3 regions of the Erwinia sp. AK-PDG3-5 genome follow, and region 1 is predicted to be linked to each of the others. Evidence: predicted binding sites of a transcription regulator. Region 1 holds the regulator's gene; each other region holds the start of a gene.
The links. The regulator PhoB, encoded in region 1, activates phosphate uptake and scavenging genes when phosphate is short. The targets are predictions, from matches to a motif close to CTGTCATAAAACTGNCNNAT.

Region 1 (9,819 bases):
CTCTGAAGTGGTTTATTCCGTGCAGGGCGCGGGCGAATATCAGCTTTCAAATCGTGAAGTAATTGGCTTTGGCGGCACCGCCAGCTATGACTCGACGTTGAATGGCAAGGTGATCGATCTGGCGATGCGTGAAGCGGTAAATCATCTGGTCAGCGGACTGGAGTCCGGCGCATGGCGCGTAGCTAAATAACTCAGGGAAGGGAAAACAATGCGTATTAATAAGACACTGCTCATCGCGACAACCGCGCTGTTATTGACGGCCTGCGCCGAAAAAAGTAGCAATATCTATTATTGGGGTGACTATCAGCCCTCGCTTTATAGTTATTACCAAAAAACTGCGGCACCTGAAAAAGAAATTGAGACGCTTAATGCAGTTATTCAGCAAGCCCATGCCAAAAATAAACCGGTAGCGCCAGGCCTGCGCGCGCAATTGGGATTGTTGTATGTCGATACCGGTCATCCGGATCTGGCATTTGAGCAATTTAACGCCGAGAAAACCGCGTTTCCAGAATCCGCTCACTATATGGACTTTCTGATGCGTAATAAGCAGGGAGCAAATTAATGAAGAAAATCTTAGTTATTTCCGCCGTCCTGGCGGTGCTGGCCCTGACCGGCTGCGCCAAAAAAACGCCTTATGATTACACTGCGTTCCGTGCCAGCAAGCCGGCCTCGATTCTGGTGCTGCCTGCGGAAAATCGCACCACGGATATCAATGCCGCCCACAGTTTTGCCTCGCTGGTAACGCAGCCGCTGGCGGAATCGGGCTACTACGTCTTCCCGGTCGCCGTGGTGGAAGAGACCTTTAATCAGAACGGCCTGACCAATGCCAACGACATTCGTGGCGTCAGCGCGGCTAAGTTGCGCAGTATCTTCAATGCGGATGCGGCGCTTTACATCGATATCACCTCGTACGGCACCAGGTACATTGTGGTAGACAGCGTGACCCAGGTGACGGCCACTGCAAAACTGGTGGATTTGCGCACCGGCACGCAGATCTGGAGTGGGTTGGCCACCGCGGCGAACAACGAAAACAACAATAACCAGGGACTGGTGGGGATGCTGGTTGCGGCGGCGGTGAAGCAGATCGTCAACAACGTCAGCGATGAGGCGCATACCGTGGCCTCTGTCACCAGTGCCCGTTTGCTCAGCGCTAATGACAATGGCGGCATTTTAAAAGGGCCGCGCGCGAAATCGCCGACCCTGTAAGTCATGAACGGGCGCCCTCCAGGCGCCCGCTTTACGCCGAAGGCGTTTCCAGCTTGCTGTAACCCAATCCGTTGACTTTTCTGACCTTGATCTGCACCGGGATGCGCTCTTTCATCGCTTCCACGTGGCTGATCACGCCAATCGTTTTGCCACTGGCATTCAGGGCATCCAGCGCGTCCAGCGCACTGTCCAGCGTTTCCGCATCCAGCGTGCCAAAGCCTTCGTCGAGGAACAGCGATTCAATGCGGGTTTTATGGCTGACCAGGTCCGACAGCGCCAATGCCAGCGCAAGGCTGACGAGGAAACTTTCGCCACCGGACAGGGTGCGGGTATCGCGCAGCGAATCTGCCTGCCAGGTATCCACCACCTGCAACTCCAGCGCCTCTTTTGATTTACGCTGCAAAAGATAGCGTCCGTGCAGCCGGTTCAGCTGGTTGTTCGCCAGCCACACCAGGTGGTCAAGGGTCAGTCCCTGGGCGAACTTACGGAATTTATCCCCTTCGCGGGAACCGATCAGCTGGTTGAGATAGCCCCAGTCTTCCACTTCCTGTTCGTTCTGCCTGATTTGTTCCAGTAACGATTGCTGCTGCTGGCGACGTGCGGCATCGCTGGTTAACTGCTGTCGGGTTTCCCCTTGCTGACGATTATTCTCTTTCAGCTGATTAGCCAGCCGGCCGACCGCTTCACTTAACGCCTCAGTTTGCTCCGTGAGTTCGGCGGGTTTCTGCTCAAGATGACGATCCCGGTTTTTTTGCGCCTGTTGCAGCAATACGCTGGTTTGCTGGCGACGCTGGTCGTGCTGCTTTTGCAACGCACGCAGTTTCAAGGTCTGCTCTTCATCCAGCAATGCCGCAGTGAAGGCCGCTTCATCACTGAAATGACTGTCGGCCAGCGCGGTATTCAGTGATTGCTGAGCATCTTCAAGCCGTCGTGCCAGCGCAACCGACTGCTCAGATAGTGAGTTATGCTGTCCGGTCAGTGTATTTAACTGGTTCTGCTGAGTCTGCCACTGTTGCAGGCAGGCCTGGCTGCTTTCCGCATGGCGCTGAGAATCCAGACGCAGCTGCTGTTGCACCGCTGAAGTCGCCTGCTCGCCAAACAGCTTGAGGCGTTGGGCTCTCAATTCGCTCAGCGATTCAGCTTCGGCGTTAAGGCGCAGTGCCATTTCCGCAAGGCGCGATTTTTCGCGGCCGATCTCATCGCTCAATGCCTGCTGCTGAGTGGCAAGGGTCGTCAGCTGTGGCAACAGGTCAGTTAGCGCCTGCTCCGCTTTCAGCCACTGCTGCCACTCATCTTGTCTGCTGGCCAGCCAGCTTTCATGGCTGCCCGGCTCGGGTGGCGTCAGCGCAGATTTGGCCAGCGAGGCCTGCAGGTCGTCGCGCTGCTGCTGCACGGCGGCCTGCTGCTGTTTATGCTGCTGCTCCAGCTCGCTCAGTGCCTGTCGGGTAGTAAGCAGTTGCTGACCTGCCAGCTGTTGCTGCTGCTGCAAAGCTGCCAGCTCATTCTGCTGCTGGTTCAGCGCATCCTTCTGCTGTTGCAGTTCACGCGCGCTTTTCTGCAGGCTGAGTAAGTTAGCCTGACCCTCAGCTTCTGACTGGTCCTGATCGGCCAGCCATTGCTGCGTTTCTTCCCGGTCTGCCAGCGTCAGGGTTAACGCCAGGCCATTGACTGCGGTCTGCCACTGGCTTTGTAACTGTGCGGCTTCATGCTCGTTCTCTTCCCGCAACTGCTGCTCTTTCTCCGCCTGCTGCTGCAGGTTTTTCAACTGTTCACGCGTCGCCGTGCCCTGATCTTTCAGGCTATCGACCTCGGCTTTCAGTTTGACCAGCCGCTGCTGATTTTCTGACGGCTCAAGGGCCTGATAGTCGGCAATCGCAGGATGCTCGCACGAGCCACACAGCGGACAAGGCTGACCGGCTTCCAGTAAGGCCCGCTGCTGCTCCAGCCCGGCAATGCGCCTCTCAAGCTCGCAGCGCTTCTCCAGATCCTGCCAGTGCTGATGCTTCTCTTTCCAGTTCGCGCGCAGCACCTCGAGTTGCTGTTCGGTCAGCTTCAGCTGTTTTTGACCTTCTGACTGGCTGGTTTGCTGTCGCTGCATGCGGGTTTGCAACTGCTGCCACTGCGGGATGAGGAGCGCCAGGGTTTGTCGGAGTGGACGTTGCTGGCTGAGCTGGGCCAGCGAGGCCTGCAGCCGATCTTCCGGATGCTGCAGCTGACGCTGGTGATGCAATTTTTCAGCTTCATCACAGCGGGTTTTAGCCTGTTCCAGCTGCTGTTGCTGAGGCTGTATCTGCCGATCGAGTGCGGTGTAATGCTGTTCCTGCTGAACCACCTGAGCGGCCTGTTGCGCACTACGTGCCTGTAGTGCAGTCAGCGCCAGTTCGCTCTGATGCTGCTGCTCAAAGCGCACGCGCCACAGGGGAAGGGAGGCACCCCAGCCGGAAAAGTGTGGATGCGCCTGCTGCCACTGGCGGGTTTGCTGCTGCAGAAGCTGCTTCTCAGCCTGGGATTTCTGGTTCTGTTGCAGGGCGTCCTGCCGACGATTAAGAGATTGTTGGTACTCACTGACCTCTTTTTCGAGCAGCTGGTTTTGCTGGTTCAGCGTGGCGATGCGGTTATCCAGCGGCAGCACTCTGTCGGTAATCACCGTTTCCTGCTGCTGGCGATGCGCTTCATGCTGTTGGCGTGCCTCATCGGCCGCTTTCAGCTGCCGGGTTAAGCCGATCAGCTGCTGCTGAGCCAGATCTTTTTGCTGGGACAGGCTAAGCAGCTGGACGCTGAGCTGATGTGCATCCTGCTGATACTGTTCGCGTTGTTGCCAGAGCGGGCGCAGTTTTTCTGCCGGTTCGGCCTGAACCAGACGGGCCAGTTCGCTGCTGTCCTGTTGCCAGGCGCTTTCGGCCTGCTGATGATCGTCTTCGGCCGCTTTTAGCGCCTGCAAGGCCGCGTGATATTGCTGCTGCCATTGCCATAAAAGGCTGTGCTGCTGATGTTGCGAAGTGAGCGCCTGCTCATCCTTCACCAGCTGCTCTAACTGGGTTGTTAGCAGCTGCAGTTGCTCTTCGTCGAGCAGCGCCATGCCGCTGGCCTGCGCGCGCAGCGTATCCAGCGCCACTTTGGCGTTTTTATGCCGTTCAAAGACGTTGGCGGACAGGCGACCGTAGATTTCGGTGCCGGTCAGCTCTTCCAGCAGCTCCGCCCGGCTGTTGGCATCGGCATTCAGAAAGGCGGCAAACTGCCCTTGCGACAGCATCATCGATTTGGTGAAGCGCTCGAAATCCAGCCCGGTCAGCGCCGTCAGCATATCCAGCTTGTCTTTCACCTTATCGGCGACGATTTTGTTGTCATCACAGCGGGCCAGCTCGACGCGCGGGGCCTGCAAATTCCCATCCACCGCGCCGCGTGCGCGGTTCTGGCTCCAGAATGCCCGCCAGGCCACGCCTTTCACTTCAAATTCAACCTCGGCCAGACATTCTGAGGTGTCGCGGGTCATCAAATCGTTCTGCGTCTGCGAGAGTTTCCCCAGCCGCGACGTTTCGTGGTACAGCGCCAGGCAGATGGCATCCAGCAGGGTGGTTTTTCCCGCGCCGGTCGGGCCGGTGATGGCAAACAAACCGTTGCTGGCAAAGGGCTCGGCGGTAAAATCAATCTTCCATTCGCCTTTCAGCGAGTTGAGGTTTTTGAACCGTAGCGTCAGGATTTTCACGGTTGCACCTCATCATCAATTTCTGCCAGCGTCAGGGTGAACAGCTCCGTCGCCCGCGCCAGCCGTTCAGGCTGTTCATTTTCTTCCAGCGCCAGACGGCGGCTAAACACCTCCTGCGCGCTGAGTTCGCTGAGGGTTTCGTTGTTTTGCCGGTCGATAACCTGTTCCCGCTGCTCGCGGCTGCGGCGCAACAGCACCACCTCAACCGGCAACGCCTGCGTCAGTTCCTGAATACGCCGCTGAAGATCGTTCAGCCACGCCTGGGTGGAAATCTCGATATCCAGCCACACCGGCTTGCCATCTTCACGCGGCGCAATCGCGGCCAGCTGCTGCTCAATCTCTTCCAGTGAGCCTTTGATCATCTGCATCGGCTGAAACAGCGGGACGGAGAGCGTTTCAACCTGGCTCAGCTTGCCGTCGGCAAAGTCGACCAGAAACACGCTTTTGTCTTTGCCCAACTCGTCAAAACTGAGCGGAATAGGGGAGCCGCTGTAGCGAATATGCTCCGTGTTGGCGATGCGCTGCGCGCGGTGGATATGACCGAGCGCGATGTAATCCGCCGGGGGAAATGCCTGGGCCGGAAAAGCATCCAGCGTGCCGATATAGATATCGCGTACCGCATCACTTTTGGTCACGCCGACGGTGGTCAGATGGCCGGTAGCAATAATCGGCAACGGTAAATCCAGCCTTTGCCGCTCGGCCTGCGCCGCCTGCCAGCAGCGATCGTAATGCTGGGTGATGGCGTCCAGCAGAGTCTGCTGCTTCTCATGGCCAGACTGACCGGCCTGGCTGACGGTAATATCACGCGGGCGAAGGAAGGGGATGGCGCACAGGACCGCGCCAGGTTCGCCGTTGCGCTTATTCAGGATCACCACCTGCTGGGCGATATCATCACTGGCCGCGGCGATCACCCGGGTATTGAGGCAGGCCAGCAGCTCACGCGATTCGTTCAGCGTGGCGACGGAATCATGATTGCCACCCAGCACCACCAGCTGACAGCCGGTTTTCTGGAGGTTGACCACGAAACGGTTATACAGCTCACGCGCATAGCTGGGCGGTGAACCGGTGTCGAAGATATCCCCCGCGATGATAATGGCATCCACCTGATGTTCCACCGCCTGAGCCAGCAGCCAGTCTGTAAAAGCCTGATGTTCCGGGGCGCGGCTTTTGGTGTAAAAAAATTGGCCCAGATGCCAGTCTGACGTGTGGATTATTCGCATGAGTTCCCTTTGAGGCGCAAGGCAGAGTCGACGATTATAAACAGCAACGCGTAAAACCCCAGTCTGAATGACTGGAACCTTCACAAAAGTGTTATAAAACGGCGGTCCGGGCCGTGCTTTTTTCATAAAACTGTCATAAAACTGACGCATAATGACGCCGCAAATCCAGTGACATTCCGTCACAGTAGCAGGAGCAATAATGGCTAAGCGTATTCTGGTAGTCGAAGATGAAGCCCCAATCCGTGAGATGTTGTGTTTCGTGCTGGAGCAAAATGACTATCAACCGATAGAAGCGGAAGATTATGACAGTGCGGTTAATTTGCTTATCGAACCCTGGCCTGATTTGATCCTGTTGGACTGGATGCTGCCTGGTGGATCAGGCATTCAGTTTATCAAGCATTTGAAGCGTGAAGCGATGACCCGCGACATTCCGGTGATGATGCTGACGGCGCGCGGTGAAGAAGAAGATCGCGTTCGCGGTCTGGAAGTCGGGGCTGACGACTATATTACCAAGCCGTTTTCGCCGAAAGAGTTGGTGGCGCGGATTAAAGCGGTGATGCGCAGGATCTCGCCAATGGCGGTGGAAGAAGTGATTGAGATGCAGGGACTGAGCCTGGATCCTTCGTCACATCGCGTGATGTCAGACACCCAGCCGCTGGAAATGGGGCCGACGGAATACAAGCTGCTGCATTTCTTTATGACCCATCCTGAGCGGGTTTACAGCCGTGAGCAGTTGCTTAATCACGTCTGGGGCACTAACGTGTACGTCGAAGATCGTACCGTTGACGTTCATATTCGCCGCTTGCGTAAAGCGCTGGAACTGACCGGGCACGATCGCATGGTGCAGACGGTTCGCGGAACAGGTTACCGTTTCTCTGCACGTTACTGATCGTTCGCACTGGAGTCTTCACCGTGTTGGAACGCCTCTCCTGGAAGAGATTGTTGCTGGAAGTGGTGCTCGCCTGCCTTCCGGCCCTGATTTTGGGGCTGCTGGTGGGCTACCTGCCCTGGCTGCTACTGGTATCGGTGTTAGCCGTTTTGGGCTGGCATTTCGCTAATTTACTTCGTTTATCCCACTGGCTGTGGATTGACCGCAGCATGACGCCACCGGCGGGGCGTGGCAGCTGGGAACCTCTCTTTTATGGCCTTTACCAGATGCAGGCGAGAAATCGTCGGCGTCGGCGTGAGCTGGGCCATCTTATCAAACGCTTTCGCAGTGGCGCCGAATCCTTACCTGATGCGGTGGTATTGACCACCGAAGAGGGCACCATTTTCTGGTGTAACGGCCTGGCGCAACAGATGCTGGGACTGCGCTGGCCGGAAGACAATGGTCAGAACATCCTTAACCTGCTGCGCTATCCCGAGTTTACGCGCTATGTGCGGCAGCGCGATTTTACCCGACCGTTAACGCTGGTGCTGAACAGCAATCGTCAGCTGGAATTCCGCGTAATGCCTTACTCGGAAGGGCAATGGCTGCTGGTGGCCCGCGATGTGACGCAGATGCATCAGCTTGAGGGTGCCCGCCGCAACTTCTTTGCTAACGTCAGCCATGAGCTACGTACGCCGTTAACGGTGCTGCAGGGCTATCTGGAGATGATGAACGATTCGGTGATGGAAGGCCCGCTGCGTGACAAGGCCCTGCACACCATGCAGGAGCAGACCCGCCGCATGGACGGACTGGTGAAACAGTTGCTGACCCTGTCGCGCATTGAAGCCGCACCGGCGCTGGATCTGCAGGAAAAGGTCGACGTGCCGATGATGCTGCGTCTGCTGCAGCGTGAAGCGGAAACCCTGAGCCAGGGCCGGCACGAGATTCACTTCAATATGGACGCGGATTTGCGGGTGTATGGCAATGATGAACAGCTGCGCAGCGCCATCTCAAACCTGGTGTACAACTCGATTAACCACACCCCGGCCGGCACGCGCATTGATATCAGCTGGCTGAGAACCCCACAGGGCGCGCAATTCAAGGTGAAGGATAACGGTCCGGGCATTGCGCAGGAGCATATTCCCCGACTGACCGAGCGCTTTTACCGCGTCGATAAGGCCCGCTCGCGGCAAACCGGCGGCAGCGGACTTGGCCTGGCGATCGTCAAGCATGCGCTCAGCCACCACAACACCCGGCTGGATATTACCAGCCAGCCCGGCAAAGAGACCTGTTTCAGCTTCTCCTTACCACCAAGGTTGATTGTCAGCAGCGAGTTGGCACAGAATGCGGTTCGATGATCGTAGCGGAACCCTGTGATGAAAAAGCTGTTTCTGATGCTGCTGGCCTGTTTCAGCCTGACCACCCAGGCACAAGAGGGGATGCTGGCCGGTAACCTGACCAGCGTTGGCTCGGATACTCTCGGCAGCTTAATGACGCTGTGGGGCGAGAGCTTCAACCGGCAGTTTCCGGGCGTGAATGTGCAGGTGCAGGCCGCCGGTTCCTCTACCGCACCCACCTCGCTGGCGGCCGGCGCGGCGCAGATTGGCGCAATGAGTCGCCCGATGCAGGCGGTTGAGCGCCAGCTGTTCGAGGACCGCTATGGCTATCCACCGCTGGCCGTGCCGGTGGCGATGGATGCGCTGGTGGTGGTGGTCAATCAGGACAACCCGATCAAGGGACTGAATACGCAGCAGCTTGATGCGATTTTTTCCGTTACCCGCCGCTGTGGCGCGCTCTCCGCGGTGCATCGCTGGGGCGATGTGCAGTTAACTCAACCGGGCTGGGTATCCCGTCCTTTGCAGCGCTTTGGCCGCAATTCCGCTTCCGGCACCTGGGGCTTTTTCAAGCAGCAGGCGTTATGTAATGGCGATTTCCGCAACGATGTCGGGGAATATCCCGGCTCTGCGGCGGTGGTGCAGGCCGTGGCGGGCACGCTGAATGCCATTGGCTATGCCAGCATGGGCATTCATCTTAGCGGCGTGAAGACATTACCGGTGTCCCGCGATGGCCGGGACTGGGTGGCACCGGATGCGGCCAATATTCGCAGCGGGCGTTATCCTTACGCCCGCAAGCTGTACCTGTACGTCAATAAACCGCCCGGCAAGCCGCTGGAACCGCTTACCGCCGCGTTTCTTCATCACGTGTTATCCGCTGACGGCCAGGCGCTGGTCACCCAAGCGGGATATCTGCCGCTATCGCCAGAGCAGGTCAGGCAGGCGCGTGCGCTGATTGAAGACCGTTAATACCGGCCAAGATGAATTTTTTTCATGTCTGATGAATTTTCCTCGTTTGCGCCTGCTTTACTCTCGTGACACTCTTACGTCTGGACATGTAGACATCCAGAAGTCTAAGAATAACGATTCGTGATAATTTCAACGGTAAATTATGCGCGTGTGCGCAGGTCAGGAGTGACACAACATGCAAAGAGATTCAGCTCAGTATCGTGCCGAAGTGGTAGGCAGCTTCCTTCGTCCCGCCGCCATCAAACAGGCGCGCGAGCAGTTCCAGAAGGGTGAGATTGATGCCGTTGCCCTGCGTCGTATTGAAGATGAAGCCATTCGCGATGTGGTCACTCATCAGCGCGCCTGTGGACTGAAAGTGGTCACCGACGGCGAATTCCGCCGCGCGTGGTGGCACTTTGACTTCTTCGATGGCCTGGAAGGCGTAGAGCGCTATGAGTCTGAGCAGGGCATCCAGTTCAACGGCGTGCAGACTAAAGCGCACGGTATCCGTGTCACCGACAAGATCGCCTTCGGCAA
Region 2 (9,819 bases), 1.5 Mb from region 1:
CGGCTTTCATTGCCGGCGCATCGTTAATACCATCACCGACCATCGCCACCGGCTGCTGCTGATTCAGTTCGCCAATCGCGGTGACCTTATCCGCAGGCAACAAGCCTGCGCGGTAGTCGATGCCCAGCTCACCGGCGATCGCCGCAGCGGCGCGCGGATTGTCTCCGGTCAGCATCACCGCCTGAATATCCAGCGCTTTTAACTCCGCCAACGCGGCGGCGGCATCGGCACGCAGCGTGTCACGCAAGGCGATCAGCGCCGTTGGCTGATTCTCCTGCAACAGCACCACCACGGTGTTTCCTTCTGCTTCCAGCGCGGTCACCCGTTCCTGCTGTTCAGGGCTGAGCGTGCCTTGATCCAGCCTGGCGGGCGCGCTGATTAGCAGTGAGTGACCACTGACGATAGCCTCAACGCCGCTGCCGGCCAGCGCGCGTTGCGAGGTTGCCGCTGCCAGCGTTAAGCCACGCTGGCCAGCCAGCGCCACGATGGCTTTGGCTAAGGGATGCGACGAACCGGTTTCCACCGCTGCCGCTTTGGCCAGCAGGGAATCTTCACTCTCCTCTGCCAGTGGGATCAGCGCGGTGACCTGCGGTTTTCCTTCGGTCAGCGTGCCGGTTTTATCGAAGGCAAAGGTGCGGATGGCGTTCAGGCTTTCCAGCGCGGCACCGCCTTTGATTAACACACCCCGACGGGATGCCGTAGCCAACCCGGAGGTGATGGCGGCAGGCGTTGAAATCACTAATGCGCAAGGGCAACCAATCAGCAGCAGCGTCAGGCCTTTGTAGATCCACGGCTGCCAGTCGGCGGCGAACAGCAGCGGCGGGATCACCGCTACCAGCAGCGCCATCGCCATAATCACCGGCGTGTAGATGCGGCTGAAGCGGTCAAGGAAGCGCTCAATCGGTGCCCGGTTGGATTCGGCTTCTTCAATCAGATGCAGAATGCGGTCGATGGCACTTTCACCCGGTTTGGATACCACTTCTAACAGCACCTGGCGGTCCACGCTCAGGCAGCCTGCGGCAACCGCTTCGCCTTGCTGACGCTCGACCGGCACGGATTCGCCGGTTAATGCGCTCTCATCAAAGCTGGCAAACGGCGAGAGTAAGCGCGCATCGGCGGGCAATCTCGCGCCGGCGGCCACTTCAATTCTGTCGCCAGGGCGCAGTTCACTGAGGGCAACCGTTTCACGCTTCTCGCCGCTCACCCGGACAGCTTCTTCCGGTTTCAGGGCCATTAAGGCGGTCACGCCACGGCGGGCGCGGCTGGCGGCAAAGGATTCCAGCCGTTCACCCAGCAGGAACAGCAGCAGCACCATCGCGGCTTCTGCGGTGGCGCCAATAAATAATGCGCCGATGGCCGCGACGGTCATCAGGGTTTCAATGGCAAATGGGGTGCCGCTGCGGATCAAACGCAGCGCGCTGCGGGCAATGGGCCAGGCACCGGCGAGGGTGGTCAGGGTGAAAGCGATCTGTCCGGCTGCAGGGCTGACAAGGTCGATCAGCCAACTGGCCAGCATCATCACGGCAAGCAGAATAATGGCGCGATTTTCCTGCCAGAAGCCCGGCGTGGTGGCGTCGGTTTTGACGGCATCGCTACGTTGCAGGGTGAAACCGGCTTGCTTCACCGCCGCTTCAACCTGCTGGCGGACGTCGCGATCGGCGTTCACGACCAGTTTTTCGGTGGCATACAGCACGCGAGCCGTATCGACTTCGCTGAGCTTGCTAACGGCGGTTTCAATTTTTCGTGCGCAGCTGGGACAATCCATTCCGCTGATTATCCAGCTGAAACGTTCTGCGGAACCTCTCCTGTCGCTTTCCTCATCGGCATCGCTGCCTGAACCGCAGCCGGCCTCGCTGCAACAGCTGGTTTCAGCGGTGACTGAGGTCATCATCGAGATTTTTTTGATGGTTGGGCGAGGTTTACTGCTGCAACCCTGCTGGCTGTGAGCATGGCGTTGGCCACAAGGGCAAGAAGATGAGTGCTGATGCATGGCGCCTCCTGATGGGCAACGGCGGGAAACGCTCCCGCCGATGACGCATCTTACACTCTGGAGTGGACTCCAGAGTCAAGGCTTTTACGGCGATTACAGATACAGCGAACGCACGATCATAAAGTGACCGGCAAAGTAGCAGGCGGCGACAATCGCCCGGTCAGAGGTGAACCGGCGACGATAGTGGCTGACAAGCCAGACGATATTGGCCAGCAGCAGCAGCGAAGTCCCTACCATCAGCGTGAAGCTGTAATCGGTTGGGCGGAAGAAATACTGCTCGGTGGTCAGCCAGACCATCAGCAGGGTCATGCCGATAAAGGTGCAGATCGGCCAGCGCAGATCTTCCAGTCTGGACCAGATGGTGGCGATCAACAGCGCGCCAATTACCAGTACCGTCAGCGGGATCGGCCAGAAGAAGGTCAGCGTCATATGGCTGGCGAAGCACAGGGTATACAGCAGATGCGAAAGGAAAAATGCGCCAATCGCGTACAGCATGCGCCGGTTAGGTAATAGCGTCAGTGCATCACCAATCAGCGTGGCCAGCAGGCCAAACAGGATCAGATAGTCGGTGGTATTGAGGATCGGTGCCTGCCAGGCCAACGCCAGCAGAAGCAGCAAGGTGACGGGCTTAAATACCCAGCGTTGCCATTGAGGTCCACGGTACGACGCATCAACGTAGAGCCAACCGGAAAAGAAAACTGCCAGAAACGACCAAATCATAATGTGTCCCTTTGTATTCAGATGCAAAACTCCACAATTCTGAATCTAGTCTAGGACAGAGCCTGCTGATGTGACAATGGGAGGCGTCTGGTTGTATCCTTTCTGGCCGTGGGAATGATTGGCATTGCCTGATAAGGAGGAAGAAGAAAAAATATGAAGGTCATTTTTTTCATCGTACTGGCTATCATCGCCGTGCTGGCGACGCGTCAGTTTATCAAGCAGCGGAGAGAAGTGGCGGTCAATGACGCTTCCCCGGTGCGCTCAATTCCCGCCGAGGTAAAAGCCAAGCGCGAGGTTCCGATGCCGAACCGCCGTTCGCGTCAGCGTGAAGTGATCCCGGTTGAGGATAAGCGTTATGAAGCCTGGTTTCATCCGCTCAACGGTGCCGGGGATTTCAAACTGGTGCTGAAAGAGCAGGATTACCGGCAGATTGACCGGGGGGAAAAGGGACAGCTGAAGGTGCAGGGGACGCGGTTTATCTCGTTTAGCGCGAATTAGTGGGCTTGCCGAAAAAGCATGGAGTTCCGCGCTTTTTCGGCTGGTTTTACCACTGCGTTACTTCTTCGGCAGGTATTTCTTCTGCCAGGCCAGCAGCTCAAACACACCAAAAAAGAAAATCTTGGTTTGCATCAGGACGCTGAGCTTTGGGGCATCTTTCGGCTGCGTAGCGCGCATCAGCACCAGCTGCAGTCCGTGCATCACCACCATAAAGAACAGCGCCACATCAATAAAATACTTCAGCGGCTTGGGGAACGGATGCACCAGGTTAAGCAGTAAAAATGCCCAGACACAGACCATCAGCAGCCTGCCAATATTAATCATCATGGTTCTCTTCCTTCTTCGCGATCTGGCGGTGGTACAGGCGATACGCTACCTGTCCGGCGACCTTTTCCCGATGCAGCTGCCAGCTTACCGGCACCGGCGGCAGGCCATGTTCTACTTCGCTTTCGACATAAATCAACGCGTTATCCGCCAGCCAGCCGTTGCTTTCCAGCTGGCCGAGGGTCTGTTCCAGCAGTCCCTTACGGAACGGCGGATCGATAAACACCAGATCGTGAGGCTCGCCGTTTTGCGCCAGAAATTGCAGGGTGTTGGTGTTGATCACCCGGCCAGTTTTACAGCCGAGAGTGGTCAGGTTCTTTTCTAACTGCTGCGCAACCGGGCGCTCCAGCTCTAACAGTGTGGCAGATGCGGCGTGACGCGACAGCGCTTCCAGCCCTAATGCACCGCTGCCTGCGAAGCAATCCAGGCAACGTGCGCCCTGAATATCGGGCGCCAGCCAGTTAAATAACGTTTCGCGGACGCGATCGGTGGTCGGTCGAAGTCCGGCGCTGTCCGGCACCGGTAATTTTCTGCCGCGCCACAGACCGCCAATAATGCGGATTTGTCCGGCGCCGCCGCTGCGGGGTTTTTTATTCATGCTGCTGAACTCTTCATAATTTGTTGCACAGTTTAACGGGCTTACCGGGCTGAGGAAACGTAAAAAGGGTGCTGTGTTGCGTTAGCAGGAAAGTGTTAGACTAGGGGATTAAGTCAATTTTCAACGACCTGACAGATTTTTCCCCGCGAGGAGTGTGGTTGCACCATGGCAAAAAATAAAAAACGTGGCTTTTTTTCCTGGCTGGGATTAGGGCGTGAAGAGCAGGCGCCGCCGGAAGAGATAAAAGAGACGTTAGAGGAACAGCAGCCCGCTGACGAGACGTCAACGGATGCCGCCACGCCCGCAAAAACCGAGGCAGAGCAGCGCGCCGAAGCGACGGTCAACGTCACTGAAAATGTGGCTCACGATCAGGCCGCGCACCCGGAAGCTTACCGTGAACCTGCCGCTGAGCCGCAGCCAGAAGCGAAACCTCAGCCGGAAGAGCTTGCGGTAATTGAGCCCGCGCCGCTGGAAGAGTTTTTGCCGGAAGACGACGTGCGTGTTCATCCTGAATCGGAAGAAGAGGTTTTACCGGAACAGCTGGCGGTCGTTCAGCCTGAGCCGGAAGAAGAACTTCTGCCGGAAGAGATAGCCGTTGTTCAGCCAGAGCCAGAAGAGATTGCTGAGATCGCACCGGAAGATGAGATCCTGCCCGAAGAGCTGGAAGCGCTGGCGTTAGCGGCTGACGCAGAGCCGGAAGTGATTGAGGAAGAAGAGTCCATCGCCGCCGCGTTAGCGAAAGTGGAGCAGTCAGAGCAGGCCGAGCAGCAGCGTCCGACCAAAGAAGGTTTCTTTGCCCGCCTGAAGCGCAGCCTGGTGAAAACCCGCCAGAACCTGGGTTCCGGCTTTATCGGCCTGTTCCGCGGTAAAAAGATTGATGACGATCTGTTTGAAGAGCTGGAAGAGCAGCTGCTGATTGCCGACGTTGGCGTGGAAACCACCCGCCGCATTATCAAAAACCTGACGCAGCAGGCGAACCGTAAACAGCTGCGTGATGCCGAAGCGCTTTATGGCCTGTTGAAGCAGGAAATGTCAGAGATCCTGGCTAAAGTGGAAGAGCCACTGGACGTCACCGGCAAAACGCCGTTTGTGATCCTGATGGTGGGCGTCAATGGCGTCGGCAAAACCACCACCATCGGCAAACTGGCGCGTCAGTATCAGGCGGAAGGCAAGTCTGTGATGCTGGCGGCGGGCGATACCTTCCGTGCCGCTGCGGTTGAGCAGCTGCAGGTGTGGGGCCAACGTAACAATATTCCGGTGATCGCCCAGCAGACCGGGTCGGATTCAGCCTCGGTGATTTTCGATGCGATTCAGGCCGCTAAGGCGCGTAACGTTGACGTGCTGATTGCCGATACTGCCGGTCGCCTGCAGAACAAATCGCACCTGATGGAAGAGCTGAAGAAAATCACCCGCGTGATGAAAAAGCTCGACGATCGGGCGCCGCACGAAGTGATGCTGACCATCGATGCCAGCACCGGCCAGAATGCCATCAGCCAGACTAAGCTGTTCCATGAAGCGGTGGGACTGACCGGGATTACTCTGACCAAGCTGGATGGCACCGCAAAAGGCGGCGTGATCTTCTCCGTAGCCGATCAGTTCTCCATCCCGATCCGTTATATCGGCGTGGGTGAAGGCATTGAAGATTTACGCGCGTTTAAAGCTGACGATTTTATAGAGGCACTTTTTGCCCGAGAGGACTAATTAGGATGATTCGCTTTGAAGAAGTCAGTAAGGCTTATCTCGGCGGTCGGCAAGCGCTTCAGGGGGTAGATTTCCATCTGCGTCCGGGAGAAATGGCGTTTCTGACCGGACATTCCGGGGCAGGGAAAAGTACCTTGCTGAAGCTTATTTGTGGCATCGAGCGGCCAAGTGCCGGTCAGATCTGGTTTGGCGGCCACGATATCAGCCGCCTGAAAAGCAGCGAAGTGCCGTTTTTACGCCGCCAGATTGGCATGATTTTCCAGGATCACCATCTGCTGATGGATCGTTCTGTGTATGACAACGTGGCAATCCCGTTGATCATTGCCGGTGCCAGCGGTGAAGATATTCGCCGCCGCGTGTCGGCCGCGCTGGATAAAGTCGGCCTGCTGGATAAAGCCAAAAGCTATCCGATTCAGCTGTCGGGCGGTGAGCAGCAGCGGGTGGGCATTGCCCGTGCGGTAGTGAACAAACCTGCGGTGCTGCTGGCCGATGAACCGACCGGTAACCTCGACGATGCGCTGTCGGAAGACATCCTGCGTCTGTTTGAAGAATTTAACCGGGTTGGCGTCACCGTTCTGATGGCAACCCACGACCGGGCCTTGATCGCCCGCCGCAACTACCGCCTGATGAGCCTGAATCAGGGACGTTTGCACGGAGGCCAGGGTGGTTAATAAACGCAATTCCCGGGCGCCTGCGCCCAAAGCCGCGAAGCAGAAGCAGCCTTCCAAAAGCAAAGCGCTGAAGGGCGGCTGGCAAGAGCAATGGCGTTATGCGCTGCGCGGCACCTTATCTGATATGTGGCGTCAGCCGCTGGCGACGTTACTGACGGTGATGGTTATCGCCATCTCCCTGACTCTGCCAAGCGTCTGTTATATGGTGTGGAAAAACGTCAACCAGGCGGCGGCACAGTGGTATCCGGCACCGCAGCTGACGGTTTATCTCAGCAAAACGCTGGATGACGATGCCGCTGAAGGTGTTGTCAGCCAGCTGAAGAAAGAAGATGGCGTCGACAAGGTGAACTACCTGTCGCGCGAAGAAGCGATGGGCGAGTTCCGTAACTGGTCTGGCTTTGGCGGGGCAATGGATATGCTTGAGCAGAATCCGCTGCCTGCGGTGGCAATTATCACGCCGAAGCTCAACTTCCAGAATGACGACACCATGACCAACCTGCGCGACCGCGTGTCGAAAGTGCAGGGCGTGGATGAAGTTAAGATGGACGACAGTTGGTTTGCCCGCCTGGCGGCGCTGACCGGGCTGGTGGGGCAGGTGGCGGCGATGATCGGCGTGCTGATGATTGTGGCGGTGTTCCTGGTGATCGGCAACAGCGTGCGGCTGAGCATCTTTGCCCGGCGCGATACCATCAATGTGCAGAAGCTGATCGGTGCAACGGATGGCTTTATCCTGCGTCCGTTCCTCTACGGTGGTGCGCTGTTAGGGTTCGCCGGTGCGCTGCTGTCGCTGATCCTCTCCGAAGTGCTGGTGTTCCGTCTGGAGTCCGTTGTGACACAGGTGGCGGCGGTGTTTGGCACCACCTTCAACCTGACCGGACTGGCGTGGGACGAGAGCCTGCTGTTGCTGCTGGTGTCGGCGATGATTGGCTGGATAGCCGCCTGGCTGGCGACCGTACAACATTTACGTCGATTTACGCCGCAGTAACCCCTTTACACGTTTTTTGTTATAATCTTCCTCTGTTGCATGAGTAATGTGCTTCAGAGGAAGTCATCAATTTGTCACTTCCTCCTGCTATACTCTTCCTGCCCAGACGGTGTGTAATTTATTCACCGACGATAGTGAACTTGTGGATAACTTTGACGTCGAAGTAGCACAGATTGCTTTTAATTCTGGCTGCCGTTCACGTACTCTTGTGGACTGTGCAGGGAATTGCGCGGCATTATTGTTAAATACAGAGAGGGTTTGAATGACCAAAGAAATGCAAACTTTAGCTATTGCTCCTTTAGGCAACCTGGATTCTTACATCCGGGCCGCCAATGTCTGGCCTATGCTGACGGCAGAAGAGGAAAAAGCGTTGGCTGAACGGCTGCATTACCAGGGCGATCTGGAAGCAGCTAAAACGCTGATCCTGTCTCACCTGCGCTTTGTTGTTCATGTCGCTCGTAACTATTCGGGCTACGGTCTGCCGCAGGCTGACCTGATTCAGGAAGGTAACATCGGCCTGATGAAAGCGGTTCGCCGCTTTAACCCGGAAGTCGGCGTGCGTCTGGTCTCCTTTGCGGTGCACTGGATTAAAGCTGAGATCCACGAATACGTCCTGCGTAACTGGCGTATCGTGAAGGTCGCCACCACTAAAGCACAGCGCAAGCTGTTCTTTAACCTGCGTAAAGCCAAGCAGCGTTTAGGCTGGTTCAACCAGGAAGAAGTGGAAATGGTTGCCCGTGAACTGGGCGTCACCAGCAAAGACGTGCTGGAGATGGAGTCGCGTATGGCTGCCCAGGACATGACCTTCGATCCGACACCGGATGATGAAGGTGAAGGCCGCTCGATGGCGCCTATGCTCTACCTGCAGGATAAGTCGTCTGACTTTGCCGATGGCATTGAGGAAGACAACTGGGAATCCCATGCGGCTGATAAACTCAGCGATGCGATGCAGGGTCTTGATGAGCGTAGCCAGAATATCATCCGTGCCCGCTGGCTGGACGATGACAACAAAACCACGCTGCAGGAACTCGCCGATCAATACGGCGTTTCAGCAGAGCGTGTGCGTCAGCTGGAAAAGAACGCGATGAAAAAACTGCGCGTCGCTATCGAAGCGTAATCCATGCGGTAACAAAAAAAGGGCGACTCCGGTCGCCCTTTTTGTTTTTGTCAGTCAGCCCGTTATTGCGCCAGAAAGCCCCAGCCGCCGACCTGGGCAATAAAGCCGGCCTGCCGCATAAACGCGGCCATCACCTCACGATCCTCAACCTGACGGTCCGCAATCCACCACTGCACGATCCCCGGGTTCTGCGCCAGCAAATCATTCAGTAAGTAACTGCCCACGCCGCGCCGGCGCGTCACCTCACGCACCTTGAAATCCTGCAACTCGCCCTGCGTGCCAAGGATCGACGCGTTGACTGCCGCCAGCAGGCGGTCGTTGAATTTGGCGGCCCAAACCTGCTGATGTTCATCCAGCGACGCTTCAAGCGCAACAAGGTCAGCCTCTGGCCAGATTTTCGCCAGATCCAGGCGGTCCTGATCGGTGAAATTTTGCAATCTGATGATGGTCAGTTTCATGACGAATACCGAACGAGTACGAAAGGCATATTGTAGCGAATTTAGCCAAAGAAGGGCGCTTAACTTTTCCCCGGAGAAAACGGAGTATTCTGTTTAGTTCGGCGCGCTAACCCAGCGTGAAAGCTTATTGCCGAACTATTAATCAGCATAAAAGACTGCCATTTTGCTGAAAAAGCCACCGTTGCCACCAGCGTTTTATCCTGCGGGAGCTGGGTATTTCTGAATGTGTCAGTTGATTTACAGCAGAATATTCCTGTTTAATAACCTGAAAATTAAAGCCTTATTTATAAAAATCGCCGCGTATTCCGATAACTCTCTCTTTCTTCAGCGTTTTATCTGGGATCCAGCGGCAATAAAACAGCAATCACAACAGATGGGGTAGTTCGGATGAAAATCAGTAAAGGTAGCGCGTTCCTGGCAGGTTGTGTGGCACTGGCGATGAGCCACGCGGCCATGGCGAAGGACATTAAAGTGGCCATTGTTGGCGCGATGTCCGGCCCGGTAGCGCAGTATGGTGATATGGAGTTCACCGGTGCCAAGCAGGCGATTGCCGACATCAATGCCAAAGGCGGCGTAAACGGTGACAAACTGGTTGGCGTGGAATATGACGATGCCTGCGATCCAAAACAGGCGGTTGCCGTTGCCAACAAAGTGATCAATGACGGTATCCGTTATGTCATTGGCCACCTCTGCTCGTCGTCTACTCAGCCTGCTTCCGACATCTATGAAGATGAAGGCGTGCTGATGATCACCCCGG
Region 3 (9,819 bases), 1.5 Mb from region 1:
ATGCTGACCTTTGGCTTCCAGCAGCTTCAGGCTGTCCGGACTGAAGCCCTTTTCAACCCGCAGCTGATCCGGCAACCACTGGTGATGGAAGCGGGGTGCGTTGGTCGCCTCGGCGATATTCATCCCGTAATCGATGCTGTTGACCACCATTTGCAGCACGGTGGTGATAATGCGGCTGCCGCCAGGGCTGCCGGTCACCAGCCAGGTTTTGCCATCTTTCGCCACGATAGTCGGCGACATTGATGACAACGGGCGCTTGTACGGCCCCACCGCATTGGCTTCACCGCCCACCAGGCCATAGACGTTCGGCGTGCCCGGCTTGGCAGAGAAGTCATCCATTTCATTGTTCATCAGGATACCGCTGTTACCCGCCACGATACCGCTGCCAAAATAGGTGTTCAGCGTGTAGGTCACCGCCACCGCATTGCCCTGCTTATCCACCACCGAGAAATGCGTGGTCTGGTTACTTTCATACGGTGCCAGCTTGCCCGGTTTGATCTCCGAAGACGGCCGCGCCTTATTCACATCAATCTGCTGCGCCAGCGATTTCGCATAGGCTTTGCTGGTCAGCGCCTGCCACGGCACCTTCACAAAGTCCGGATCGCCAAGGTATTCCGAGCGGTCGGCATAGGCATATTTTTCCGCCTCCGCCATCACCTGCATGGCATCGGCGCTGCCGAAGCCCATTTTCGCCAGATCGAAGTTTTCCAGGATATTCAGGATCTGCACGATATGGATCCCGCCGGAAGATGGCGGTGGCATCGAGAAGACTTCATAGCCGCGATAGGTGCCGCTGATCGGCTTACGCTCAATCGCCTGGTATTTCGCCAGGTCCACTTTGCTGATTAAGCCGCCGTGCGCCGCCATTTCCTCGTCAATCTGCGTGGCGATAGCGCCTTTGTAGAAGGCATCCGGTCCCTGGCTGGCAATCAGCGTCAGGCTGTGGGCCAGATTACGCTGCACCAGCGTCTCGCCGCGGGCATAAGGCTGACCATCCGCCTTGTAGAAAATCGCTTTGCTGTTGGGATGGTTAATCAGCACTTCTTTGCCATAGACCTTCAGATCGTCAGCCAGCGCCTGATTGACCACGATGCCTTTGCTGGCCAGTTTGATCGCCGGCTGGATTAGACGGCTGAGCGGCATAGTGCCGTACTCTTTATTCGCCAGCGCAAAGCCCGCTACCGTGCCAGGTACGCCGGACGCCAGGTGAGAGGTGAGGGATTTTTTGCTGTCGGCATTGCCCTGCGCGTCAAGGAACATATCGCGACTGGCGCGGGTCGGGGCCATTTCGCGGAAGTCGATAGCGGTGGTGCGGCCTGAGGCGGTGCGCAGCATCATAAAGCCGCCGCCGCCGAGGTTGCCGGCCTGCGGATGGGTCACCGCCAGCGCATAACCGACGGCAATCGCCGCATCCACCGCGTTGCCACCCTGCTTAAGGATATCCACGCCAACCTGAGTTGCTGTCGCATCCACTGACGACACCATCCCATGTTGCTCTTTCACCGGATGGAAGGTATCCGCATCCACCCCGTAAGAAACTGCCGGTGCGGTGGGTGCAGCACTGGCACCCTGCCACAGTAACAGCCCGATCATTAGCGGTCCCGCAAGCCGCGTTAACTTACCCTGTCCTGTCATCTTCACCTCTTGTTAGTCTTATTTACGTTTGTTTACTGCTGATAAGTGTGTACGAAATAAGAGAAAAGGCGAGGCGGGACTGAAATTCAGTTGACTCCTGGAGGCAGATTGGTGGCCCTGGCATACACTTGAGTAATCTAACACGGAGGCAGTTTATGAAATGGTTAGTTATTTTTGTTGCCGCACTGGCACCGTTGAGCGGCATGGCCAACATGTTGAACAACAATCAGCCAAACCAGCCGGGCTATAATCCCAGCACTCAACGGATGCAGAGCCAGATGCAGACGCAACAGTCCCAGCAGAAACTGAAGTTGCAGCAGGATCAGCAACGTCAAAGCCAGGACACACAGCGGAAAGTTCAGGAGCAGCGGAACAGTGCTTCCCAGCGCGTGATCCAGTCACAGCCGGGTACCAATACCCTGCCGCCGGTGCAACAAAACAACAATTAATCTCCACCTTACCTGCCGTACTGGCGCGAAAATAAGGCGGCAAGTACTGAAAACCCCGGGCGCTGACATCAGTCAGTGGTCGGGGTTCATCTATTCAGCTCACGCGGTTGCCGCCTTAGCGATGCAGTTGAGAGGCAAAGTCGGGGTCAAGGGTGTCGATGGCATCGGTACAGATCGCATCGACACCCCACTTCAGCAACTGTGCAGCCCTGTCGGCATCGTTCACCGTGTACACCAGAATACGTAAGCCGGATTTTTTCAGCTCAGCCACGCGCTTCTCGTTCAACACCTTGTGATTGAAGTGAATCGACACGCACTCCAGCGCATCGGTCATTTCCCGCCAGTTATCGTGCCATTCATGCAGCAGCAAACCCCGTGGCAGCTCCGGTGCCGCCTCTTTCGCTGCGGCAAGGGCGACAGATGAAAACGACGAGAGCAGCGGTGCTGCGGGCTGCATATGCCACAGATCCCGCGCGGCCAGCGCCACCACCCGTCCGGTTTCGGCTTCCAGACCGGTGGTGGGTTTGATTTCGATATTGGCCATCATCTGGTGCTCAGCACAGCGCTTCGCCACCTGCGACAGCAACGGCAGGCGCTGATCGGCGAAATCCTTGCCGTACCAGCCGCCGACATCCAGCTGCACCAGCTTTTCCCAGGGAAGCTGCCCGGCAATGCCCCAGCCATTGCTGGTCCTGTCCAGCGTGTCGTCGTGCAGCAGAAAGATCTCGCCATCCTGCGACAGCTTCACGTCAAATTCGATCATCTTGTGGCCGAGTTTCGCGCCAACATCAATGCCGGCGAGGGTGTTTTCCGGGGCGAGTTTACCGCCGCCGCGATGGGCCACAATCGGTGGGTAAGGCCAGGCTTTGTTCATCATTCGAGCCGTTGTCCAGTAGAGGGTTCAAAGAAGTGTAGCGAGTCTGTCGGCAGATGCAGCCACAATGTGCTGCCAATCGCCGGACGCTCGATATGCGGCAGGCGTACCACCAGCGACTGCCCGCCCCACTTGCCGTGCGCAAGATTATCCGCGCCCAGCATTTCCAGCGTTTCCACCACCAGCGGCAAGCCGTCCTGCGGCGACGCGAGCGTAATATGCTCCGGGCGAATACCCAGCGTCAACGGACGGCCCGCCCAACGCGCTTTCGCTTGCGGCAACGGGATCGTAAAGCGATCGGACAACCTCAGCCGGCTGCCATCATCATTTAGCTGGCCATCCATCAGGTTCATCGACGGCGCGCCAATAAAGCTGGCGACAAAGCGCGTCGCCGGACGTTCATATACCTCCACCGGCGTACCCAACTGCTCCAGCACCCCTTTGTTCATCACCATCACCCGCTGCGCCAGCGTCATCGCTTCCACCTGATCGTGGGTAACATACAAGCTGGTGGTGTTCAGGCGGCGGTGCAGCAGCTGCAGCTCAAGGCGCATCTGCACGCGCAGACGGGCATCGAGGTTGGATAAGGGTTCATCGAACAGGAATACGGCGGGCTCGCGCACAATCGCTCTGCCCATCGCCACGCGCTGCCGCTGGCCGCCAGAGAGCTCACGCGGGCGGCGATGCAGCAAGGCTTCCAGCTCCAGGCTTTTGGCGGCTTCCAGCACCTTCTGCCGCACATGCTCTTTGCCCATGCCGCGAATCTTCAGGCCATACGCCATGTTCTGCTCAACGCTCATATGCGGATAGAGCGCGTAGTTCTGGAACACCATGGCAATGCCCCGATCTTTCGGTTCAAGATCGGTGACGCGCTGGGTGTCGATATAGATATCGCCGCTGGTGACCTCTTCCAGCCCGGCGACCATGCGCAGAAGCGTGGATTTTCCGCAGCCGGAGGGGCCCACCATCACCATAAATTCACCGTCGCGGATCTCCACGTCGAGCGGCTGAATGATCTGATTTTTGCCGTCATAGGATTTGGTAACAGCCTGAAGTTTTACGCCTGCCATAACTTATTTCTCGCTCTCAACCAGCCCGCGAACAAAGGCGCGCTGCATCACTAAAACAATCACAATCGGCGGCACCATGGTCAGTAGCATGGCGGTCATCACCAGATTCCATTGGGTCGAGCCGTCACCGTTGCCAATCATGCTGCGGATACCGGCGACGGCGGTGCCAAGGTCCGCTTCGCTGATGATCAGCAGCGGCCACATATACTGGTTCCAGCCGTAGATAAAGGTGATCACAAACAGCGCCGCCAGGTTGGTTTTTGACAGCGGCAGCACGATGTCCCAGAAGAAGCGCATCGGGCTGGCACCATCAATCCGCGCTGCTTCTATCAACTCGTCCGGCAGGGTCATAAAGAACTGGCGGAACAGGAAGGTGGCGGTGGCGGAAGCCATCAACGGCAGCGTCAGCCCGCTGTAGCTGTCGAGCATATTCAGGTTGGAAATGACCTCAACGGTCGGGAAGATCCTCACCTCAACCGGCAGCATCAGGGTGATAAAAATCATCCAGAAGAACAGTCCGCGCAGCGGGAAGCGGAACCACACCAGCGCAAAGGCGGAGAGGATCGACACGGTGATTTTCCCCAGCGTAATGCTCAGCGCCATGATCGCGCTGTTCATCAGCATCACGCCAAAGGGCGCGCTGTTCTGCGCCACGCCGTGCTGCCAGATGTTGGCAATGTTATCCAGCAAATGGCGGCCGGGGATCAGCGTCATCGGCACCTGGAACACTTCGCTGTTGCTCAGGGTGGCGGCAACAAAGGCCACATACAGCGGGAACAGCACGGTGAGGATCCCCAGTCCCAACATGATATGGCTGAACATCGTCAGCCCTGGTCGGTTCTCAATCATTGGTAGCGCACCCTTTTCTCGACGTAGCGGAACTGAATCACCGTCAGAATAATCACCAGCACCATCAGCACCACCGACTGGGCGGAAGAGGAAGAGAGGTCGAGTCCGGCAAAACCTTCGCGGTAAATTTTATAAATCAGCGTGGTCGTTGACTGCACCGGGCCACCACCGGTGGCGGCGTCAATCACCGGGAAGGTGTCGAAGAAGGCATACACCACATTCACCACCACTAAAAAGAAGCCGACGGGGGTGATCAGCGGCAAAGACAATTGGAAAAAGCGCCGGACCGGACCCGCGCCATCAATGGCGGCGGCTTCCGTCAGCGATTTTGGAATGGATTGCAGCGCGGCAAAGAAGAACAGGAAGTTGTAGCTCATCTGCTGCCAGATCGAGGCCAGCACTACCAGGAACATTGCCTGGCCGCTATTTTGCGCATGGTTCCAGTCATAGCCGAGATAACGCAGGAAATGGGTAATCAGCCCCAGACCCGGACTGAACAGGAACATCCACAACACTGCGGCGACGGCGGGCGCCACGGCGTAAGGCAGTAAAAACAGCGTCTGGTAGAAGCGCTTCAGGCGCAGGACATGGTCGACCAGCGCGGCAAAAAACAGCGAGACCACCAGCCCGATGACCGTCACCAGCCCGCTGAAAATCAGCGTGGTCAGAAAAGAGTCGAGGTAATACTCGTCGCCGATCAGCCGTTTGAAGTTTTCCATGCCGACAAAGGTGCTGGAAAGGCCGAACGGATCGACGCTTTGCACCGAATACCACAGGGCTTCACCGGCGGGCCAGAGGAAGAAGATTACGGTGATCAGCAGCTGAGGCAGCACCAGTAAATAGGGCAGGCAGCGCGAGCGAAACACGGGACGGGAAGAAGACATAGCGTCGTCCAATATGAGGAGTAAGGGGCCGCGTTCACTACCCTCGACGCGGCCCTGAAAACGGGTTCAGGGCCGCATCCAGCCAGGAATTGGACTGAATGCGGCCCCTGTGGGCGAAGCGTTACTGCTTAGCCGTCTGCTCAAAGCGACGCAGCAGCAGATTGCCACGGGTCACCGCGTTATCCAGTGCCGCCTGCGGCGTTTTCTTACCGGTCCAGACGCCTTCCAGCTCTTCGTCAACCACGGTACGGATCTGCGGCATGTTGCCCAGACGCATCCCTTTGGTGAACGCTAACGGTGGCTTGTTCAGCATCTGACGGGTGGCGATGTCCGCGCCAGGGTTTTTATCGTAGAACCCTTGTTTGCGGGTCAGCTCATAGGCAGCGGTGGTGATCGGCAGGTAGCCGGTTTTCTGGTGCCATTCAGCCGCAATATCCGGCTGTGCCAGGAAGGCCATAAACTCGGCCACGCCTTTGTAGGTGCTGGCGTCTTTGCCTTTCATCACCCACAGGCTCGCGCCGCCGATGATGGCGTTCTGCGGGGCGTCAGGGACGGTGGCATCGTACGGCATCATGCCGACGCCGTAGTTAAATTTGGCGTAATGACGGATATCCGCCAGCGAGCCGGAAGACGCGGTGGTGATGCCACAATCGCCGTTGTAGAACTTGGCGGTGGATTCATCTTTACGGCCAAAGTAGGTGAAATCGCCCTTCTTGTTCATGTCTTCCAGCATCTGGATATGACGAACCTGCGTCGGCTTGTTGAATTCCAGCACGGTATCGGTGCCGTCAAAACCGTTGTTTTTGGTGGCGACCGGCAGCGCATGCCAGGAGCTGAAGTTCTCAATCTGGATCCATCCCTGCCAGCCACTGGCGTAGCCACAGGTCATGCCCGCTTTACGCAGTGCAGCAGCGTCTTTTTCCAAATCCTGCCAGGTTTTCGGCGGCTGATCCGGGTTCAGACCGGCTTTTTTGAAGGCGTCTTTGTTGTAATACAGCACCGGCGTCGAGCTGTTAAACGGCTGAGAAATCAGGTGGCCGCTGGCGTCGCTGTAGTAGCCCGCCACGGTCGGCACGAACTGCTTCTCATCGAAGGCCACGCCGGCGTTTTTGAACACATCGTAGACCGGCACGATCGCTTTGGACGCCATCATGGTGGCGGTACCCACTTCGTAAACCTGCAAAATAGCCGGCGCTTTACCTGAACGCACGGCGGCAATCCCGGCCGCCAGGCTCTGTTCGTAGTTGCCTTTGTAGGTCGGCACGATTTTGTAATCTGGGTGAGATTCATTAAAGCGTTGTGCCAGAGAATTTACTTCCACACCCAGTTCGCCTTCCATCGAGTGCCAGAAAGGGATCTCGGTGGCAGCCAGTGCGTGACCGCTGAAGGTCAGTCCCAGTACCATGCAAAGTGCGGTTTTACGAAATGAGAACGATGTCATATCGGTATCCTGTGCCCGGAGTCAATCGCGCGATATCGCGCATTCTTATTGTTCGGGAAGTAACATGACACGGGAAAATGACGGAAAGATAACGGGTTTATGACGGAAAGGTGACAGGCAGGTGACGCACGAGGCGATTGAATTACCGCCAGTTTTGCGGTGACGGGCACAAAAAAGGGCGGGAAAAATCCCGCCCTGTCACCACGGCTTCGCCAACTGGCTGTGGGCCTGGCGGCCTTGCAACCGCCGGGTTTACAACAAATTAGCCGCCGAGATAGGCGCTGCGCACCGCTTCATTCGCCAGCAAGGCGTCGCCGGTATCCTCAAGCACCACATGGCCATTTTCCAACACATAACCGCGATCGGCCAGCTTCAGCGCCTGGTTAGCGTTCTGCTCCACCAGGAAGATGGTCATCCCTTCCTGACGCAGCTGCTCGATGGTGTCGAAAATCTGCTGGATGATGATCGGCGCCAGGCCTAACGAGGGCTCATCCAGCAGCAGCAGGCGCGGCTGACTCATCAACGCCCGGCCAATCGCCAGCATCTGTTGCTCACCGCCGGACATGGTACCGGCACGCTGAACGCGGCGTTCATACAGGCGTGGGAACAGCTCATATACGCGCTTGATGCGGGTCTGATACTGCCGACGCTCGGCGAAAAAGCCGCCCATCGCCAGATTCTCTTCCACCGTCATCCGTGAAAACACGCGTCGCCCTTCCGGCACAATGGCGATGGCTTCACGCATGATGCGCGCGGTTTGCCATTCAGTGATCGCTTTACCGTCAAAAGTAATGGTTCCCTGCGTCGCACGCGGCTCACCACACAGGGTGCCGAGGAGGGTGGTTTTACCGGCGCCATTAGCACCAATCAGGGTGACAATCTCGCCCTGGTTGATATGCAGACTGACGTTATGCAACGCCTGAATTTTGCCGTAATGGGCGCTGACGTTCTCGAGAGAGAGCATCGGATTCATATCAGGCTTCTCCCAGATAGGCGCGGATCACGTCCGGATTGTTGCGGATCTGTTCCGGCGTGCCGTTTGCCAGCGGCGTGCCCTGATTCACTACATAAATGCGGTCAGAAATGCCCATCACCAGTTTCATATCATGTTCAATTAACAGTACCGAGACGTTGTGCTGGTTGCGCAGTTCGGCAATCAGCTCATCAAGCTCGTGGGTTTCTTTCGGGTTCAAGCCGGCGGCTGGCTCATCCAGCATCAGGATTTCCGGCCGGGTGACCATACAACGGGCGATTTCCAGACGACGCTGCTGACCGTAGGCCAGGTTGCCCGCCTGACGGTTGGCCATGTCCAGCAGGCCTACACGCTCCAGCCAGGTGGCGGCGCGATCCAGCGCGTCGCTTTCGGCTTTACGGAAGGCCGGCGTTTTCAGCAAACCGGCAAACACGCCGCTTTTCAGATGCTGATGCTGCGCCACCAACAGGTTCTCGATCACCGTCATTTCGCGGAACAGACGCACGTGCTGGAAAGTACGGACAATGCCCATCCGGGCAATTTTTTGCCCAGGCTGGCCCGCAATATCCTTGTCGCGCAGCATGATGCTGCCGCCCGTCGGCCGGTAGAAACCGGTCAGACAGTTAAAGACGGTGGTTTTCCCGGCGCCGTTCGGGCCGATTAATGACACGATCTCCTGCGGGCGCAGCTCCAGCTCAACGTTATTTACGGCGAGCAGGCCGCCAAAGCGCATCATCAGGCCTTTTACGGCCAACAAAGGCTGGGTCATCGCTGCTCTCCTTTTTCTACCGTCTTCAACTTCAGATGCGGACGCTTCATCGGCAACAGACCCTGTGGCCGCCAGATCATCATCAGCACCATCAAACCGCCGAGCACCAGCATGCTGTACTCATTCAAATCACGCATCAGCTCGCGGGAAACCACCAGCAGCACCGCGGCGAGGATCACCGCAAACTGCGATCCCATGCCGCCCAGTACCACAATCGCCAGCACGAACGCCGACTCGGCAAAGGTGAACGATTCCGGGCTGACAAAGCCCTGGCGTGCGGCAAACAGGCTACCGGCAAAGCCGGCAAAGGCCGCACTGATGGTGAAGGCGGTCAGCTTGATGCGCGTTGGACTCAGACCCAGCGAGCGGCAGGCAATTTCGTCTTCACGCAGCGCTTCCCAGGCCCGTCCCAGCGGCATCCGCAGCAGGCGGTTAATCACAAACAGCGTGATGATCACCAGCAGCAACGCCACCATATACAGGAAGATAATGCGGTCGCTGGGATCGTACTTCAGGCCGAAGAAGTTATGGAAGGTGTCCCAGCCGCCGTCGCGCACGCTGCGGTTAAACTCCAGACCGAACAGCGACGGTTTTGGGATTTGGCTGATGCCGTTCGGCCCCCCGGTAATTTCGGTGTTGTTCAGCAGCAGAATACGCACGATTTCGCCGAAGCCGAGCGTCACAATCGCCAGATAGTCACCGCGCAGCCGCAATACCGGGAAGCCGAGCAGCAGGCCAAACATCGCCGCCACCAGACCGGCCAGCGGCAGGCACTCCCAAAAGCTCAGACCGTAGTAGTGATTCAGCAAGGCAAAGGTATAGGCGCCAACGGCATAGAATCCGCCGTAGCCCAGCACCAGCAGACCGGAAAGGCC

Region 2: rpoH (RNA polymerase sigma factor RpoH) is a predicted target of PhoB. The motif match lies at 7,548-7,567, and genes of this name have one in related genera.
Region 3: ugpB (sn-glycerol-3-phosphate ABC transporter substrate-binding protein UgpB) is a predicted target of PhoB. The motif match lies at 7,289-7,308, and genes of this name have one in related genera.

The regions. Positions count from the first base shown of each region.
Region 1 covers NZ_CM165967.1:3,622,165-3,631,983, reverse strand. The annotation lists gene AC1UKS_RS16905 (CsgG/HfaB family protein) at 1-190, shown strand, start outside; gene AC1UKS_RS16900 (DUF4810 domain-containing protein) at 209-562, shown strand; gene AC1UKS_RS16895 (DUF799 domain-containing protein) at 562-1,206, shown strand; gene AC1UKS_RS16890 (SbcC/MukB-like Walker B domain-containing protein) at 1,238-4,912, opposite strand; gene sbcD (exonuclease subunit SbcD) at 4,909-6,132, opposite strand; gene phoB (phosphate response regulator transcription factor PhoB) at 6,332-7,021, shown strand; gene phoR (phosphate regulon sensor histidine kinase PhoR) at 7,045-8,358, shown strand; gene AC1UKS_RS16870 (PstS family phosphate ABC transporter substrate-binding protein) at 8,377-9,303, shown strand; gene AC1UKS_RS16865 (cobalamin-independent methionine synthase II family protein) at 9,479-9,819, shown strand, end outside.
Region 2 covers NZ_CM165967.1:354,444-364,262, forward strand. The annotation lists gene AC1UKS_RS01550 (zinc/cadmium/mercury/lead-transporting ATPase) at 1-1,990, opposite strand, end outside; gene AC1UKS_RS01555 (lysoplasmalogenase) at 2,084-2,710, opposite strand; gene AC1UKS_RS01560 (DUF2500 domain-containing protein) at 2,864-3,208, shown strand; gene AC1UKS_RS01565 (DUF1145 family protein) at 3,266-3,535, opposite strand; gene rsmD (16S rRNA (guanine(966)-N(2))-methyltransferase) at 3,525-4,130, opposite strand; gene ftsY (signal recognition particle-docking protein FtsY) at 4,296-5,831, shown strand; gene ftsE (cell division ATP-binding protein FtsE) at 5,837-6,502, shown strand; gene ftsX (permease-like cell division protein FtsX) at 6,495-7,487, shown strand; gene rpoH (RNA polymerase sigma factor RpoH) at 7,750-8,604, shown strand; gene panM (aspartate 1-decarboxylase autocleavage activator PanM) at 8,667-9,062, opposite strand; gene AC1UKS_RS01600 (branched-chain amino acid ABC transporter substrate-binding protein) at 9,450-9,819, shown strand, end outside.
Region 3 covers NZ_CM165967.1:366,485-376,303, reverse strand. The annotation lists gene ggt (gamma-glutamyltransferase) at 1-1,635, opposite strand, end outside; gene AC1UKS_RS01650 (DUF2756 domain-containing protein) at 1,791-2,084, shown strand; gene ugpQ (glycerophosphodiester phosphodiesterase) at 2,200-2,958, opposite strand; gene AC1UKS_RS01640 (sn-glycerol-3-phosphate import ATP-binding protein UgpC) at 2,958-4,028, opposite strand; gene ugpE (sn-glycerol-3-phosphate ABC transporter permease UgpE) at 4,032-4,877, opposite strand; gene ugpA (sn-glycerol-3-phosphate ABC transporter permease UgpA) at 4,874-5,761, opposite strand; gene ugpB (sn-glycerol-3-phosphate ABC transporter substrate-binding protein UgpB) at 5,883-7,202, opposite strand; gene livF (high-affinity branched-chain amino acid ABC transporter ATP-binding protein LivF) at 7,465-8,175, opposite strand; gene livG (high-affinity branched-chain amino acid ABC transporter ATP-binding protein LivG) at 8,177-8,944, opposite strand; gene AC1UKS_RS01610 (high-affinity branched-chain amino acid ABC transporter permease LivM) at 8,941-9,819, opposite strand, start outside.